Regions from separate parts of the Noviherbaspirillum sp. FW303-A3 genome, predicted to be linked through region 1. Evidence: predicted binding sites of a transcription regulator. Region 1 holds the regulator's gene; the other holds the start of a gene.
What was found. Region 1 encodes sigma-54, which starts transcription at its own class of promoters, with help from an activator protein. Its sites were predicted from a motif close to TGGCANGNAANCTGCTTT; they were not measured.

Region 1 (12,497 bases):
TAACAGCTTGGAACCCGGACTGCCGTTCAGTACGACGTCGAGTGGTAAAACCGACTCCTCGGGCATCACGCAAATATCGATCCTGTATCCGCAAGACCGCGGCAATTGGACCAATGTGCGCCTGACCATTAATGGCACTGCGGCAGGCACGGAAGGTACATACACGACACCAATATTCACTTTGCCTGTCGCTGCTTCGGATTTGACCGATCAGAGCATTGCGCCTCCGAGCTTGATAAGGGGTACATTGGCCATTAGCCCTTATGGAACGAACGATTGCAATTCGCCAGATTGACTACCAATATTTTCTTAGTAGGCCTCATGGGCGCCGGCAAGACGACAGTCGGTCGCGCCCTGGCCAAGAAACTTAACAAACGGTTCATCGATTCGGACCATGAAATCGAGGCGCGCACAGGCGCCTCGATTCCTTTGATCTTTGAAATCGAAGGGGAAGCGGGTTTCCGTCAACGTGAATCGGAAGTAATTCGCGACCTGACCTCGCAATCCGACCTTGTCCTGGCAACCGGCGGCGGTGCTATCCTGAAACCGGAAAACCGCGAATACCTCAAGACACGCGGCACCGTGATATACCTGCGGGCCAGCATCAACAGCATCCTCCAGCGCACCAGCCACGACAAGAACCGGCCCTTATTGCAGACGGCCGATCCCCGTGGCCGCCTCGAGCAGCTTTCACGCGAACGCGAGCCGCTTTACCTGGAAGTTGCCGACTTTGTCATCGAAACCGGCCGTCCTAACGTACAATCTCTGGTGCAAACCATCGTTTCCCAATTGGAAATGGCGCAGAAGGCCTCGCCAGGGAACGACAAGCCGAACCAGACTTCCTGAAATCTATGAGCGCGCAGCATTCATCGCCGATCACCTTGCAAGTCGACCTGGGTGATCGCAGTTACCCCATTGCGATCGGTCAATCCTTGTTGGCCGATCCTGCCTTGGTCACACGGCACATTGCCGGCAAGCGAGTGGCGGTTGTCACGAACACCACCGTCGGTCCCCTTTACCTCGATCGCCTGGTTGGCATTCTCGAAGGCGCCGGCAAACAGGTCACGACGGTTGTGCTGCCGGACGGTGAAGAGGAGAAAAACTGGGGCAGTCTCATGCGTGTGTTCGACGTGCTGCTGGAGCAGAAGTGCGACCGCAAGACGACCCTGGTTGCCCTGGGCGGCGGCGTAATCGGTGACATGACCGGGTTTGCCGCAGCGACTTACATGCGCGGCGTGCCGTTTATCCAGGTGCCGACGACGCTGCTGGCGCAAGTCGATTCCTCCGTCGGCGGCAAGACCGGTATCAATCACCCGCTCGGCAAGAACATGATCGGCGCGTTCTACCAGCCGCAAGCGGTGATTGCGGATACGTCGACCCTGAACACGCTTCCGGACCGCGAACTGTCTGCCGGACTGGCGGAGGTGATCAAGCACGGCGCGATCATCGATCCTGCATTCTTCGACTGGATCGAGGCGAATATCGGGAAGCTGGTGGAACGTGACCCTGAAGCATTGGCGTATTCCATCCAACGATCCTGCGAGATCAAGGCGGATGTCGTGCGCCAGGATGAACGTGAAGGCGGGCTGCGTGCGATCCTCAACTTCGGCCATACATTCGGCCACGCGATCGAGGCTGGCATGGGATATGGCGAATGGCTGCACGGTGAGGCGGTCGGATGCGGCATGGTGATGGCCGCCGACTTGTCCCATCGCCTCGGGTTCATCGATGCTGCCACTGCATCCCGGTTGACGGCGCTGGTGAAGGCCGCGCGGCTGCCGGTTGTCGCGCCGGATCTCGGCATTGAACGCTGGCTTGAGCTGATGCAGGTGGACAAGAAGAACGAGGGCGGGCAGATCAAGTTCATCCTCCTCAAGCCCCTCGGCACATCGGTCATCATGCCGGTGCCGCAGGAAACCTTGGTTGAAACCCTGAAAGCCTGCGTCCGGTAAATGGACTTCGAAGCCAACCTCGCACCTTATGCCGCACGATCCGCGGCATCGCGGGGGAGGCGTTTCGCGGAACCGGCCCCGGCTTCCCGCACGGAGTTCCAGCGCGACCGTGACCGCATCATCCACTCGACCGCATTCCGCCGGCTCGAATACAAGACTCAGGTATTCGTCAACCACGAGGGTGATCTCTTCCGCACCCGCCTGACGCACAGCATCGAAGTGGCGCAGATTGCACGTTCGATTGCACACAACCTGCGCCTCAATGAAGACCTGGTCGAGGCGATTTCACTTGCGCACGACCTTGGTCATACCCCCTTCGGCCATGCGGGACAGGAGGCGCTGGACGCCTGCATGAAGGAATATGGCGGCTTTGAACATAACCTGCAAAGTCTGCGCGTCGTCGACAAGCTCGAGGAGCACTATGGCGCGTTCGATGGCCTGAACCTGATGTTCGAAACGCGTGAAGGCATCCTCAAGCACTGCGCGTCTTCCAACGCACAGATGCTGGGCGATATCGGCCAGCGCTTCCTCGACAAGAAGCAGCCGACGCTGGAGGCGCAGCTGGCAAACCTCGCCGACGAGATCGCCTACAACAACCACGACATTGATGACGGTTTGCGTTCCGGCCTGCTGACTACTGCGCAGCTGGACGAGGTGGATTTCTATGCGCGGCACAGAACGGAAGTGGAGCGCACCTATCCCGGCATTACCGGGCGCCGAGCCATCCATGAGACGATCCGGCGCATGATCAACGCTTTGATTGTCGACCTGATCGATACCTCACGCGCACGCATTGATGCTGCGCAACCGAAGTCGGTCGATGACGTGCGCAATGCTCCTCCCATGATCGCGTTCTCCGCAGAGATGAACAGGGAGGCCGCACAGTTGAAGCGCTTCCTGCGCCACAACCTGTACCAGCACTATCAGGTCAACCGCATGACCAGCAAGGCGCGGCGCATCATTCGCGAACTGTTCGAAGCGTTCATGCGTGAACCACGCCTGCTGCCCCCGGATTACCAGACCGGCCTGCGCGACGGTGCGACTGCAGACCAGGTACGTGCGCAGGCGCGCAAGGTTGCCGACTATATTGCGGGCATGACGGACCGTTACGCGATGCGCGAGTTTCGCCGGTTGTTCACCGTCGAAGAAATCTAGTCAAGCGCGCGCAGCGGATGCGCATGCGCCGGCCAGGCCGGTTCAAAGAAACGCTCGATCATCTCCTCGCCGACATCGGCCAGTTGCGCCGGTGACCACTTGGGCGCATTGTCCTTGTCGATGACCACCGACCGGATGCCTTCCAGCACTTCTCCGTTTTCAAAACTGCGGCGCACCATCGTGCGCTCCATGCGCAGGTTGTCCGCAACCCCCATCGTTCTCCCACGTCGCAGCTGCGACAAGGTCACGCACATCATCAGCGGTGAGCGCTTGTTCATGGTGTCGACCGTTTTTCGTGCGAATGCGCTGTCGTCCTTCCCGAGAGAGTCCGCAATCGACAGCACATCGTCATGCGCGAAATGCCGATCGATTGCGTCGCGTTCGGCGGCGAGCACGCTCGTCGCCGGATCAACCTGCGATGCGAATCGCGACGCGAATTCACGAATGGCGTGCGGCAACCTGGAGGAATCTGCCGACTCGAGCATGGCGGAGAGCGCGGCAAGTTCGGCGGCGGGCACGAACACGTCGGCGAGGCCGGCATACAGCGCATCGGCGGCGCCGATGATCTCGCCCGTGACACCGAGGTAAGTCCCGATTTCGCCTGCTATGCGGGACAGGAAATATCCGCCGCCCACATCGGGGAACAGGCCGATGTTCACCTCGGGCATGGCCATCTTCGTGCGGTCCGTGACGATGCGCATGCGGTTGGATTCTCCGCCTTGTGCAACGCCCATCCCGCCCCCCATCACGATGCCATCCATGATGGCGACATAGGGTTTGGGATAGAAGTGGATGAGGTGATTCAGTGCGTACTCTTCGGTGAAGAAGTCTTCCAGCAGCGCGCTTCCGCCTTGCGGTGTCGCGCGTCCTGCATCGTAGAAGAAGCGGATGTCACCGCCTGCGCAAAATGCGCGCTCGCTGCTGCTTCGGATCACGACGGCACGCACCTCGCGGTCATTGCGCCACGAGAGCAGGGCCGCCGTCAGCGCACGCACCATGTCGAGCGAAAGGGAGTTCAAGGCTTTCGGACGATCAAGTGTGATGAAGCCGATGTTGTTCTTGATATGGGTCTGGACGAATTCAGTCATGGCCGGCAAATGTGTGCGGAAAGCGGATTATTGTATCGGCATTGCCTGAACGCCGCAGTCGCGTGCCCGACATTCATCCTTGGCGGCGAACAGTAAATAAAAAGGGCGCATTCGATGCGCCCTTGATAGTACTGGCCCTGAAGGGCCGGGTAGATGTCACGTAGCGGCCGAAGTGTCCGGCATGCGCTTGAAGGATTCGTGCTGGTGGTCCTGGATCTTTGTCTTGTACTTCAGTACCTGACGGTCCAGTTTGTCAATCAGTGTGTCAATGGCTGCATACAGGTCTTCCGCAAAACTCTCGACATGAATGACATTGCCACGTAGTCGCAGATTCACTTCTGCTCTCTGTCTCTTTTCCTTTTCTGAAGGTTTTTCCACACCCAAGATGACTGCGATATCAATGACATGGTCGAAATGGCGGATGATGCGTTCCAGCTTGTTTTCCGTGTATTCACGAATGGCCGGTGTCAGTTCGAGGTGATGTCCACTGATTGTGAGATTCATACAGCGCTCCTATGGATGGCGTCGCTGGAGGTTCGCACGTGCCCGCGTAGTCGAGCTACGCCGAACACAGCAACTACACTACAACATGAAAGCTACAGGGATTTGCGCAGATTGACTGGAGGGATTTTCAAAGCTTCGCGATACTTCGCGACGGTGCGTCGTGCCACGACCATGCCTTGCTCCCCCAACATATCCGCAATTTTGCTGTCTGAGAATGGATTCTTGGGGTCTTCTGCTCCTATCAATTGTTTGATCAGCGCGCGGATCGCCGTCGATGAAGCTTCGCCCCCCGCTTCTGTGGCGACGTGGCTGCCGAAGAAGTACTTCAACTCGAACATGCCGTGGGGGGTCAGCATGTACTTTTGAGTTGTCACACGAGAAATAGTACTTTCGTGTAAACCCAGTGTATCAGCAATTTCACGCAAGACAAGAGGGCGCATGGCGACCGCGCCGTGGGAGAAGAAATTGCGTTGACGGTCGACAATCGCCTGCGCCACGCGCAGGATCGTGTCGAAACGCTGGCGCATGTTCTTGATCAGCCATTTGGCTTCCTGCAGCTGCGAAGTAAGCGACCCCTCACCCTTGCTTTGCTTGAGGATGTTGGCGTAGAGGGCGTTCACGCGCAGGCGCGGCATGACGTCATGGTTGAGGAATACCTGCCAGCCGTTCTTTGTTTTCTTGACAATGACGTCGGGGACGACGTAGTCGGAGGCATCCGAGGCGAACAGGGCGCCGGGGTGCGGATTGCACTGGCGGATCACATGTTGCGCTTCGCGCAGGTCTTCTTCGTCGCAGTCGAGCGCCTTCTTCAGCTTGTTGAAGTCGCGCTGCGCGAACAGCGCAAGATGGTTCTCGACGATCTCCAGTGCGCGGCGACGCGTCACAAGCGGAATCTTCGGGAAGCGGCGGATCTGGATCGCGAGGCACTCGGAGGCGTTGCGCGCGCCGACGCCCGCGGGCTCGAAGCTCTGCACGAGTTTCAGTGCGACGGCGAGTTCCTCGAGTTCGATCCCGAGTTCTTCCGGCAGGCGTGCATGGATTTCTTCGATCGGTTCGTCAAGGTAGCCGTTGTCGTTGAGCGCGTCGATGATCAGTTCGACGAGGGCGCGGTCGCGATGCTCGCGCACGGTGACGCGCATCTGCTCCAGCAGATGTTCACGCAGGGTGACTTCATGCGCCTCGAGCTGAGGGCGTGCGTCGTCGTCTTCCGGTGCCTTGGAGGTGCGTGCGACATCGTCGAAACTCCAGTCGCTGTCGCCCGAGCCGGCATCCGAACCTTCGCCGCCTTCAAAGCCGCCCTCGGGCTCTTCGGAAGAAGCGGGGGCGCTGCTTTCGGCTGCGGGCGCTTCCGGCGTGGTGCCATTCGCGCTTGCCGGCGCGCTGATCGCCCCATCCGCGAGCAGGCGGACGGAATGGTCGAGCGGGTCGTCGACGCGTTCCAGCATCGGGTTGTCCGAGAGGATCTGTTCCAGCTCCTGGTGCAGCTCGAGCGTCGACAGTTGCAACAGGCGGATCGACTGTTGCAACTGGGGCGTCAGCGCCAGATGTTGCGAGATTCGAAGTTGGAGTGTCTGTTTCATACGTTCTGGTCTTCTTCCATCACATCCGGAAGTGTTCACCCAAATACACGCGCCGCACCGACTCGTTCGCAATGATGTCGTCAGGACGGCCGCTTGCCAGGACAGAGCCCTGGTTGATGATATAGGCTCTGTCGCAGATGCCCAAGGTCTCCCGCACATTATGATCTGTGATCAGCACGCCGATGCCACGCTCCTTGAGGAAGCGTACGATACGCTGGATCTCGATGACCGCGATCGGATCGACACCCGCGAACGGTTCGTCGAGCAGCACGAAACGCGGGTTGGTCGCGAGGGCGCGCGCGATTTCGACGCGCCGGCGTTCGCCGCCCGAGAGCGAGAGTGCCTGGTTTTCGCGCAGGCGCTCGATCTGCAATTCGGCAAGGAGCGTATTCAGCCGCTTTTCGATTTCAGCCTTGGCAAGAGGCTTGTCGTCGATGCGTTGCAGTTCCAGCACTGCGCGGATATTGTCCTCGACGCTGAGCTTGCGGAAGACCGATGCCTCCTGCGGCAGGTAGGACAAGCCAAGCGTGGCGCGACGGTGGATGGGCAGGCGGGAAATCGCCACGCCATTGAGATCGATGTCCCCGGCATCCGAAGGCACCAGTCCGACAATCATGTAGAACGATGTCGTCTTGCCGGCGCCGTTCGGGCCGAGCAGGCCGACCACTTCGCCGCTCGCCACCTGCAGCGAGACATCGCGCACCACCTGGCGCGTGCCGTAGCTCTTTTGCAGACCGTTGACTACCAGCGTACTCGTCATCTCATTTGTCCTTCGATTCGGAGCGTGGCTGGATGATGGCCTTGATGCGGCCGCCGCCGGGCTTGTTCGCACCGGTCGCTGTATTGTTCACAGTGAAAAATTCTGCGCGGCTGTCGTAGGAAATGAATTCGCCTTCGACTTCGTCGGTCGGTTTGTTGCCTTCGAGGCGGCGCATTTTTGCCTTCGAGAACAGTTTCACCATCTCGGATTTGCCGTCGTATTCGATGCGTTCTGCTTGTCCTTCGATCCACTGGTTCGGGCCGGCGTCGCGCTTCTGGCGGAAGGTGGCCAGGCCGCCGGGCGGCGCAAGCAGCGTCGCGAACTGGTAGCCGGCGGAATCTTGCGACACCACCAGTTTGTGCGCGCGCATGATCAGCGTGCCGCGCGTCAGGATCACGTTGCCGGTGAAGGTGTTGACCTGCTTGATGTCGTCGTAGGCCATCTGGTCGGCCTCGACATTGGTCGGCTTGTCGGAGTCGGCTTTTTCCGCGTGCGCATTGCCTGCGACCATCGCGAACAGCGTCAACAGCAACAAGAAAAAATGTTTCATGAAAGATCTCGAATAGGATGCATCAAGTTATACCGAATCAGCGTACGCGGGCTTGATACGTGCCATGAACATTGCTCGTCAGGTTGAACTCCCGCGTTGCATTGTTTGCCACCATGCCTGTGCCCGTCAGCTTTGCGCGATCCGTCGTGATTTCGACCGGCTTGTCGGTCTTCATGGCATCGTCGTCCGGAAGCACCAGCATGTACTCGGTACGGATGCGGATCGGTTCTGCCGTTGCCGACGCCGGCCGGTCCATGCGCACGTTCTGGTAAAGGTGCACCTGGCTGTTGTCGCTGTTGACGCGCGCACGCTCGGCCCGGATCGTCATTGGCGCATCCGCATTGCTGATATTGCTTACGACAGGATTGACGATATCGTACGAGTCATCCTGCGGATTGTGCGTGAGCCTTTCGCCGGCAAAGTGGTATTGCGCAGAACCTGTCTTCGACAACTTCACGTAGCTGAACTTTTCAACGTAGAAATCCGGCTCATTGCGTTCCGGATTCGGAACAACCGTGTCCGTCGCGCGGCGCATGACTTCATACAGCCAGAAACTTGCCAGCGCCAGCACAACCAGCGGCGCGAGCGTCATGAACAACCGGATGCGCCATGGCCGCATGATCGATCCCTACTTCAGGTAAGGCGCCAGCGCCGCCTCGTAATTGCCTTGGGCGCGCAGGATCAGGTCGCACAGTTCGCGCGCCGCGCCTTGGCCGCCGCTGGCCTTGGTCACGTAATGCACCCGCGATTTCACTTCGCCATGTCCGTTCGGAACGCTGGCCGCAAATCCGACGCGCAGCAGGATGGGCAGGTCGATCACATCATCGCCGACGAAGCCGCATGCTCCCCTGGCGATGCCGGTCCTGGCGAGCAGTTCCTCGAAGGCCTCCAGTTTGTCATGCACGCCTTGATACAGGTGCTGCACGCCGAGATCCGCCGCGCGCTTGGCGACGATGGCGGACTTGCGCGCGCTGATGATCGCCGTGGCCACGCCCGATTGCTGCAGCAGCTTGATGCCGTGCCCGTCCAGCACGTTGAATGTCTTGATCATTTCGCCGTCCGGCGCGTAATGCAGGCTGCCGTCGGTGAGGATGCCGTCGACATCGAAAATCATGAGCCGGACCTGCGCTGCCCTTGCCAGTATGTCTTGCATCAGATCACCTTTGCGCGGGTCAGGTCGTGGATGTGCAGCGCGCCGACCAGCTTGCCGTCGGCATCGGCCACCAGCAACTGGTTGATCCGGAAATGTTCCATCAGCTCGACTGCCTCGACTGCGAGCTGGTCGGGGAGGATGGTACGCGGATTGGCATGCATGACATCGGACATTTTCAGCTTGCCGAAATCCTGGACGTTTTCGATCAGGCGGCGCAGGTCGCCGTCGGTGAAGATGCCGATGGCGCGTCCGGCATCGTCCACCACGGCGGTCATTGCCATGCCTTTGCGGGTGATTTCGAGCAGGGCGGCCGGCAAGGATACGTCCGGCTTGACCATGGGAACCGCAGCGCCGCTGCGCATGACATCCCGCACATGGGTCAGCAGGCGGCGGCCAAGCGCGCCGCCGGGGTGCGAACGCGCGAAATCCTCTTCGCGGAAGCCCCTGGCGTCGAGCAGGGCCACGGCGAGCGCGTCGCCCAGTGCCAGCGTCGCGGTCGTGCTGGCGGTCGGCGCCAGGTTGAGCGGGCAGGCTTCCTTGTCTACGCGGACGTTGAGATGGACGTCGGCGAGCTGCGCCAGGCGGGAAGCGTCATTGCCGGTAATGGCGATCAGCTTGGCGCCCATGCGCTTGATGATGGGGATGATGGAAACGAACTCGGCGGCTTCGCCCGAGTACGAAATCGCGATGACGGCATCGTTCTCGGTAATCATGCCGAGGTCGCCGTGCAAGGCTTCCGCGGCGTGCACGAACAGCGCCGGCGTCCCGGTGGAGGCAAGCGTGGCCGCGATCTTGCGGGCGATATGCCCGGATTTGCCGATACCGGAGACGACGACGCGTCCCGTGCATTGCATCAGCAGTCCCATGGCTCGGGCAAAGCTGTCGTCGGGGCTGTCCGAGAGCCTGCTCTTCAACGCAAGCAGGGCGTCGGCTTCGATCTGGATCGTCTCGCGGGCGAGCTCGAGCGCACGCAGCGCATTTTTCGCGTCGAAGTCTTTCGGCAAGGTTTTTGCATCGGTTACACTCATGCCGGAAGTATAAACGAATTACGAAAGCAAAAAATCTGCCAGTCATAACAAAAAATTTGACTTTGAGGGCCGTCAATGGCTGTTTTCGTTTCGTAAGTCCTTCATTCTTAAAGCAATCGTGCAATCGGGCAAGTGAGGTGGTCGGACTGCGGAACGGTCCAGCCGTTGTCGCTACACCGCATTGCCGGGCGCGCGCGGATGGGGCCTGCCTTGCACCAGACTCGACCAATTGAATAACAATTCATGTTTTCGGCCCTCGAACTTACGCTGATCCTGCTGAGCGCCGCCGTGCTCGGTGTGGTGGCGTTCCGCATGCTGCATCTGCCGCCGATGCTGGGCTACCTTGTCGTCGGCATCGTGATCGGCCCGTTCGGCTTCGGCATGGCGGAACAGAGCGCGACCACGCATGTACTGGCCGAGTTCGGTGTCGTGTTCCTGATGTTTTCGATCGGGCTGGAATTCTCTCTGCCGAAACTTGTATCCATGCGGCGCACGGTGTTCGGGCTCGGCATGGCGCAAGTGCTGCTGACGATTGCGGCGACCATGCTGTTCGGCTGGCTGATGGCGCATTTCCTTCCGCAGCTCGTCGATATCAGCTGGCGCGCGGCGTTCGCGCTTGGTGGGGCGCTCGCCATGTCCTCTACCGCCATCGTGTCCAAGTTGCTGACAGAGCGCCTGGAGCTGGACAGTCCGCATGGCCGCCAGATTTTCGGCATCCTGCTGTTCCAGGATCTGGCCGTGGTGCCGCTGCTGATCCTCGTGCCCGCGCTGGCCAAGAACACCAGCGACCTGCTTCCGACGCTGGCGCTTGCGGCCATGAAGGCAGGCATCGTGCTCGTGCTCCTGCTCGTGATCGGACAGCGCCTGATGCGCAGCTGGTTCCATGTTGTGGTCAAGCGACGGTCGCAGGAACTGTTCATGCTCAACCTGCTGCTCATCACGCTCGGGGCGGCATGGATTACCGAAAAGGCCGGGCTGTCGCTCGCGCTGGGCGCCTTTGTTGCCGGCATGCTCATCTCCGAAACGGAATACAGGCATCAGGTGGAGGAGGACATCAAGCCTTTCCGCGACGTCCTGCTGGGCCTGTTCTTCATTACGGTCGGCATGCTGCTCAATGTCCGGCTGGTGCTCGAAAATTGGTGGCTGGTGCTGTTGCTGCTGACCGGGCCCGTGCTGCTGAAGTTCGGCCTGATTGCCGCGCTGACAAGGATGACCGGCGCTTCGACGGGTACGGCGTTGCGAACCGGCCTCGGCCTCGCCCAGGCAGGCGAATTCGGCTTTGTGCTGCTGAACCAGGCCGGCGGCCTGCATCTGATGGATCCGCTGCTGATCCAGCTCATCCTGGCATCGATGGTGCTGTCCATGCTGGTGGCGCCGTTCATCATCGCCAAATCCGACGCCATCGTCATGAAACTGTCGGCGAATGAATGGATGATGCAGTCCCTCGCGTTGACCCAAATCGCGACGCGCACCATGAGCACGCAGAAGCACGTGCTGATTGCCGGCTTCGGGCGTTCCGGACAAAGCCTCGCGAAATTGCTGGAAGAGGAGGGCATTGCATATCACGCGCTCGACCTCGATCCCGACCGCGTCCGCGAGGCGCAGGCGGCCGGCGCAAACGTCTCCTTCGGGGATGCCGCACGCCGGGAAAGCCTGGTTGCGGCCGGTATCCATCGCGCGGCTGCGCTGGTCGTGACCTATGCCAGCACACCTTCGGCATTGAAGGTGCTGCACTTCGCGCACGAACTGGCGCCCGCATTGCCGGTAATCGTGCGCAGCCACGACGATTCGGATCTCGACAAGCTGCGCGAAGCCGGTGCCGCCGAAGTCGTCCCGGAAGCCATTGAAGGCAGCCTCATGCTGGCCTCCCATGCGCTCGTGATGCTGGGTGTGCCGCTACGCCGCGTGGTGCATCGCGTGCAGGCGGCTCGCGATGAACGCTACGCCTCCTTGCGCGGCTATTTCCATGGCGCCAGCGATGCGCCTGAAGATGCGGAGCACCTGCATGTGCGCCTGCATTCCGTGACGCTGCCCGAAGGGGCGAACGCCATCGGAAAGCCGCTGTCCGCGCTCAGGCTCGCTGACGCCGGCGCTGAAGTGACGATCGTGCGGCGAGGCAAGAACCGGATCGATGTCAAGCCGGAGACGGTTTTGCATGCTGCCGACATCATCGTGTTGCGCGGCACGACAGAAGGTGTGGCGCGTGCCGAGGAACGCCTGCTCAAGTAAACCGTGAGCACGGAGTCCGTCCGCCGGCAGGCACCGGGCCTTATGTCGATCATTGTCGCGTAGAAACGCGATCCTGCATATCTCGCTACAATGCCTGGATAGCCTTTGCCCTTTCCGAAAGAATCTCGCCATGCAAGTGTTTGAGCGCATCCTCGGCATCATCCTGCCGGTCTTCATCATCATCGCGGTGGGATATGGATATGCGCGGATCAGGGGCGAGCGGGTCCGCAACGACATGGCATCGGTCAACCGCGTGAGCATGGATGTGCTGTGCCCGCTTCTGGTTTTTACCGCGCTGGCGGCAAAGGACTTCGACCTGGTGCACAACGGCATGCTGATCCTGGCCGGTGTGCTGATCGCGCTGGGATCGGGATTGATCGCCTGGCCCGTGGCGCGCCTGCTCGGCTACGACGTGCGCACCTTCATCCCGCCGATGATGTACAACAATTGCGGGAACATGGGGCTGCCGCTCGCGGTGCTGGCCTTCGGCACCTCGGG
Region 2 (5,808 bases), 330 kb from region 1:
CCATTGCCACGTCCGCCAGCGCATGGGTGATGTCGTACTCCGTCATGCTCGACCACACACCGTCCGATGCCAGCAGCAGCACATCCCGCTCGCGCAGCTCCCCCATGCCGTGGTCGATCGCGAGGCGGGTATCGAGGCCGATCGCACGCGTAAGGACATGCTGCATCTCGGGGCGGTCCCACACATGGTCGGTCGTCAGACGGGTAAGCGCACCGCCACGCAAAAGGTACAGCCGCGTGTCTCCCACGTGCGAAAAGTAATAGCAATTGCCGCGCAGGACGACCGTGGTCAGCGTGGTCGCCATCCCGGCCAGTTCCGGCCGCACCGATCCCTGTTTCTGCACCCAGCTGTTGATGGCCTTGATGACCTTGTCGAGCGCCTGCGTCACGGGCCAGGTATCGGGCGTGGCGTAGTAATCCGTGAGCAGGCCGCGCACCGTGTACTCGGATGCTTCGCGGCCGCCTTCGTTGCCGGAAACGCCGTCGGCGATGGCCGCGATCAGGCCCTTGGTCGACAGTTCGGGCTCGTTCGGCGTGACCATGCCGACGAAATCCTCGTTTCTCTCGCGCAGGCCTGCGAGCGTGCTGTGTCCGATGCTGACGGAAAGGGGCATGATGGAGTCTGGTGTAGGCGATAAAAAACGGCGGGAGCGGCGAACTGCATTCGCCGCTCCCGCCGTCCATGTTACTCAAATTCCGGGGTTAAATCTTCGCTGTTGTCATCGCAGCACTGCCCCAGGTCGTACGCCAGCGCCCCTTGACCGCGGTGAGTCCCACGAGGGCCAATATGGCCAGCGAAGCGAACAGGGTCAGGCCGAGCTGGTAGCTGCCGGTAATCTGCTTCGAATAGCCAAGGCTGGATGCGAGGTAGAAGCCGCCAATGCCGCCGGCCATGCCGACCAGGCCGGTCATCACGCCGATCTCCTTGCGGAAGCGCTGCGGAACCAGCTGGAACACCGCGCCGTTGCCCGTGCCGAGCGACAGCATGGCAAGCACGAATACGACCAGGGCGAGTTCATAGGATTGCAGCCCGGTGCTGGCGATGAACAGGAACAGGGCGGCCAGCACATACATCAGCGACAGCGTCTTGATGCCGCCGATGCGGTCGGCAACGATCCCCCCTACAGGGCGCACCAGCGAACCGGCAAACACGCAGGCGGCAGTGAAGTAGCCTGCTGTCACCGGGGACAGGCCGTACTGGCTGTTGAAGTAGATCGTCAGCGACGAAGCCAGGCCGGAGAAGCCGCCGAAGGTTACGCTGTAGAAGAACATGAACCACCAAGCATCCTTGTCCTTGAGCACATGCAGGTATTCGACCATTGCCTTGGGCGGCGGGGCGGTGGGCGAGTCTTTCGCAAAGATCATGTACACGATAAAGGCTACGCCAAGCGGAATCAGGCACCAGCCGAAAACGTTCTGCCAGCCGAAGGCGATGGCGAGTGACGGTGCAAACAGGGCGGCGAAAGCGGTGCCGGAATTGCCTGCGCCGGCAATGCCGAGCGCCGTACCCTGGTGCTCGGGCGGATACCAGCGGGATGCGAGCGGCAGCGCAACGGCAAATGCTGCGCCGGCAACGCCAAGCAGGATGCCGAGCGTGAGCATGCTTTCATAGCTGTTCAGCTGTCCCAGCCATGCCCACGTAAGGCCTGCAATCACGACGACCTGGCCGATAGCACCGGCCTTCTTGGGTTTCAGGTGATCGACCAGCACGCCCATCACAATGCGCAGCAACGCGCCTGCGAGAAGGGGGGTCGCGACCATCAGGCCCTTCTGGGCAGGTGTAAGAGCAAGATCTTTCGAGATTTGCACGGCGAGCGGCCCGAGCAGTACCCAGACCATAAAGCTCAGGTCGAAATAGAAAAAGGAAGCAAGCAAGGTCGGCGTATGACCCGCCTTCCAAAACGACGTCGTTTTCATGATGCGCCTTTGCACCGAAGTTGGAATTGGTGTGCACTATGCAATCGCCGTGCCACGCGTTTTCGTGCGTCAACTCGCTATTAATAGGGCATGAAGATATCGAACGTGCTCCCTGCACGAGCGATGTGAAGATGTTGCACTGCAACGGTGCGCTTTTCTCTTCATCCCGGTGCGTTTACCCGAATTCCGCATTGGCACCGCTCTTGCTAAGAAACTCCCAGGATCATTTTTGTAGCTTCAATGGCGAAGCGGAGTGGAGGAGGAGCTTTAATGAAGAAGCTGAAATTAGTCATGGTTGGTAACGGTATGGCCGGTGTGCGCACGCTCGAAGAGCTGATCAAGATCGCCCCGGACATCTACGACATCACCGTATTCGGCGCCGAGCCCTACGCCAACTACAACCGCATCCTTCTGTCGCCGGTGCTCGCCGGGGAGCAGACCATCAAGGACATCATGCTCAACGATGTCGACTGGTATGCGGAAAACAACATTACTCTCCACCTCGGCAAGAAAATCGCGAAGATCGACCGCGTCAAGCGCCAGGTCATCGCAGAAGACGGCACCACTGCGGAATATGACCGCCTGCTGCTGGCCACCGGTTCCAATCCCTTCCTCCTGCCCGTGCCCGGCAAGGAACTGAAGGGCGTGATCTCCTACCGCGACATCCAGGACACCAACGCGATGATCGACGCCGCCAAGGTGCACAAGCACGCCGTCGTCATCGGCGGCGGCCTGCTCGGCCTGGAAGCGGCCAACGGCCTCAAGCTGCGCGGCATGGACGTCACCGTCGTGCACCTGCCGGCCTGGCTGATGGAGCGCCAGCTCGACCCGACCGCCGGCAAGCTGCTGCAAAAATCGCTGGAAGACCGCGGCCTGAAGTTCCTTCTTGATAAAAACACAAAGGAAATCGTCGGCGACGAAAACGGCAATGTGAAAGCCATCCGCTTCACCGACGGCCTCGAAGTTTCCGCCGAACTGGTGGTCATGGCGGTCGGCATCCGCCCGAACACGACGCTCGCCGAATCGGCCGGTCTGTTCTGCAATCGCGGCATTGTTGTCAACGACACCATGCAGACCTATGACCCGCGCATCTATGCCGTGGGCGAGTGCGTGAATCACCGCGGCACGGCGTACGGTCTTGTCGCGCCGCTTTTCGAGATGGCGAAAGTGTGCGCCAACCATCTCGCCAATTTCGGCATCGGGCGTTACCAGGGGTCCGTGACCTCGACCAAGCTGAAGGTTACCGGGATCGACCTGTTCTCCGCCGGTGAATTCATGGGCGGCGAAGGAACGGAAGAAATCGTTCTGTCCGACCCGATCGGCGGCGTGTACAAGAAACTGGTCATCAAGGACAATAAGCTGGTCGGCGCCTGCCTGTACGGCGATACCGTCGACGGCACCTGGTACTTCAAGCTGCTGCGCGAAGGCAGGGACATCACCGAAATGCGCGACACGCTGATGTTCGGCGAATCGAATACCGGTCGCCCGGGTGATACCGGCCACGAAGGCTTCACCCGCGCGGCAGCGATGCCGGACGACGCCGAGGTCTGCGGCTGCAACGGCGTGTGCAAGGGCACCATCGTCAAGTCGATCAAGGAAAAGGGCCTGTTCACCCTGGAAGACGTGCGCAAGCATACGAAGGCATCCGCCTCCTGCGGCTCCTGCACCGGCCTTGTCGAACAGATCCTGATGGCGACCGCCGGGGGCGACTATTCCACGTCGAGCAAGGCGAAACCGGTTTGTGCCTGCACCGACCATTCGCACCAGGAAGTGCGCGACGCGATCAAGGTCAACAAGCTGCTGACGATCGCCGGCACCATGAAGTTCATGGAATGGCGCACCCCGAACGGCTGCTCGACATGCCGTCCGGCGCTGAACTACTACCTGATCTCCACCTGGCCGCACGAGGCGAAGGACGATCCGCAATCGCGCTTCATCAACGAGCGCGCGCATGCCAACATCCAGAAGGACGGCACCTACTCGGTCATCCCGCGCATGTGGGGCGGCGAGACTACCGCAAAAGATTTGCGCCGGATCGCCGACGTCGTCGACAAGTTCCAGATCCCGACGGTCAAGGTGACTGGCGGCCAGCGGATCGACCTGCTGGGTGTGAAGAAGGAAGACTTGCCCGCCGTCTGGAAAGAACTCGACATGCCCAGCGGCCATGCCTACGCCAAGGCGCTGCGCACCGTGAAAACCTGCGTCGGTTCGGAATGGTGCCGCTTCGGTACGCAGGATTCCACCGAGATGGGCAAGCAGCTCGAGCGCGCGATGTGGAAAATGTATGCGCCGCACAAGGTGAAGATCGCCGTCTCCGGCTGCCCGCGCAACTGTGCCGAATCCGGCATCAAGGACGTGGGCGTGATCGGCGTCGATTCCGGCTGGGAGATCTATGTCGGCGGCAACGGCGGCATCAAGACCGAGGTGGCGCACTTCTTCGCCAAGGTGAAGACGCACGAGGAAGTGCTGGAGTATTCCGGCGCCTTCCTGCAGCTCTACCGGGAAGAAGGCTGGTACCTCGAGCGCACCGTGCACTATATTGGACGTGTAGGCCTCGACCATGTGAAGAAGAAAGTGCTGGAGGACGAGGAAAACCGCAAGGCACTGTACGAGCGGTTGCTGTTCTCGCTCGACGGCGAGCCGGACCCCTGGCATGAACAGGAAAAGGCTCAGGTTGACGTGCGCCAGTTCGAACCGTTGAGCGTGTAACGAACCAATCCGCCGGACGGTTCCGATTGATTTCTTTGAAAGGAACGACCATGACCATCTATCTTGCAGCCATCGTGCTGGCCGTTGCGGCCACTTCCGCCATCCTCGGCACCTGCATGCTCCATGGATCGTTCGACCGGGCTGCTCCCGTGCACATCGTCCAACTCAAATAAGGGAAAGCACATGCCGCAACAATGGAAAGCCGTCTGCAACGTCGCAGACATCCCCGTGCTCGGCGCACGGGTCGTCAATCGGGCAGCGAAGCCTGATGTGGCGATTTTCCGCAACAGCGAAGACAAGATTTTTGCCTTGCTCGACAAGTGCCCGCACAAGGGCGGCCCGCTGTCGCAAGGGATCGTATTCGGCGAGCGCGTTGCCTGTCCGCTGCACAACTGGAACATCCAGCTCGACTCCGGTTGCGCGGTGACGCCGGATGAAGGCTGCACGCAAAGGTTCAGCGTCAAGGTGGAAGACGGCAAGGTCTTCCTCGACGCTGAAGAATTGAGTTCCCTGGCGATCGAGGTCAAGGCCGAATGAGTGCATCACGCGAAACGAAAGCCACCTGCTGTTACTGCGGCGTCGGCTGCGGCGTCATCGTCGAGAGCGATGGCGAAAAGATCACCGGCGTCCGCGGCGATCCGGACCATCCCGCCAATTTCGGACGGTTGTGCACGAAGGGCAGCACGCTGCACCTGACTGCCAACCCGGTGTTGCAGCAGCAGGCTCGCGCCCTGTATCCCGAAATGCGCGTCTCGCGCGATGGCGGACGCGACAAGGCATCCTGGAACGATACGCTGGATTTCATGGCGAGGAAATTTGCCAGCACCATCCGCGACCACGGGCCGGACAGCGTCGGCTTCTACATTTCCGGCCAGTTGCTGACGGAAGACTATTACGTCTTCAACAAGCTTTCCAAGGGCCTGGCCGGCACCAACAACATCGACACCAATTCGCGCCTGTGCATGTCGAGCGCGGTGGCCGGCTACAAGCAGACGCTGGGCGCCGATGCGCCGCCTGCCTGCTATGAAGACTTCGACCACGCCGAAGTGATCTTCATCGTCGGCTCGAACACGGCCTACGCGCATCCCATCATCTATCGGCGGATCGAAGCGGCGCGCAAGGCAAACCGTGCGCTGAAGATGATTGTCGCCGACCCGAGGCGGACCGATACGGCCCGAGACGC

Region 2: a site for sigma-54 is predicted at 1,954-1,971, ahead of AC3WOY_RS18080 (nitrate/nitrite transporter). Genes of this name have one in related genera too.

The regions. Positions count from the first base shown of each region.
Region 1 covers NZ_JBYTAZ010000001.1:3,427,047-3,439,543, forward strand. The annotation lists gene AC3WOY_RS16535 (Ig-like domain-containing protein) at 1-295, shown strand, start outside; partial or broken gene aroKB (bifunctional shikimate kinase/3-dehydroquinate synthase AroKB) at 292-1,952, shown strand; gene AC3WOY_RS16545 (deoxyguanosinetriphosphate triphosphohydrolase) at 1,953-3,107, shown strand; gene AC3WOY_RS16550 (enoyl-CoA hydratase/isomerase family protein) at 3,104-4,195, opposite strand; gene hpf (ribosome hibernation-promoting factor, HPF/YfiA family) at 4,352-4,699, opposite strand; gene AC3WOY_RS16560 (RNA polymerase factor sigma-54) at 4,792-6,279, opposite strand; gene lptB (LPS export ABC transporter ATP-binding protein) at 6,299-7,039, opposite strand; gene lptA (lipopolysaccharide transport periplasmic protein LptA) at 7,041-7,589, opposite strand; gene lptC (LPS export ABC transporter periplasmic protein LptC) at 7,627-8,208, opposite strand; gene AC3WOY_RS16580 (KdsC family phosphatase) at 8,218-8,742, opposite strand; gene AC3WOY_RS16585 (KpsF/GutQ family sugar-phosphate isomerase) at 8,742-9,770, opposite strand; gene AC3WOY_RS16590 (monovalent cation:proton antiporter family protein) at 10,014-11,999, shown strand; gene AC3WOY_RS16595 (AEC family transporter) at 12,130-12,497, shown strand, end outside.
Region 2 covers NZ_JBYTAZ010000001.1:3,755,624-3,761,431, forward strand. The annotation lists gene AC3WOY_RS18075 (bifunctional protein-serine/threonine kinase/phosphatase) at 1-613, opposite strand, end outside; gene AC3WOY_RS18080 (nitrate/nitrite transporter) at 702-1,916, opposite strand; gene nirB (nitrite reductase large subunit NirB) at 2,187-4,625, shown strand; gene AC3WOY_RS18090 (hypothetical protein) at 4,676-4,798, shown strand; gene nirD (nitrite reductase small subunit NirD) at 4,809-5,162, shown strand; gene AC3WOY_RS18100 (nitrate reductase) at 5,159-5,808, shown strand, end outside.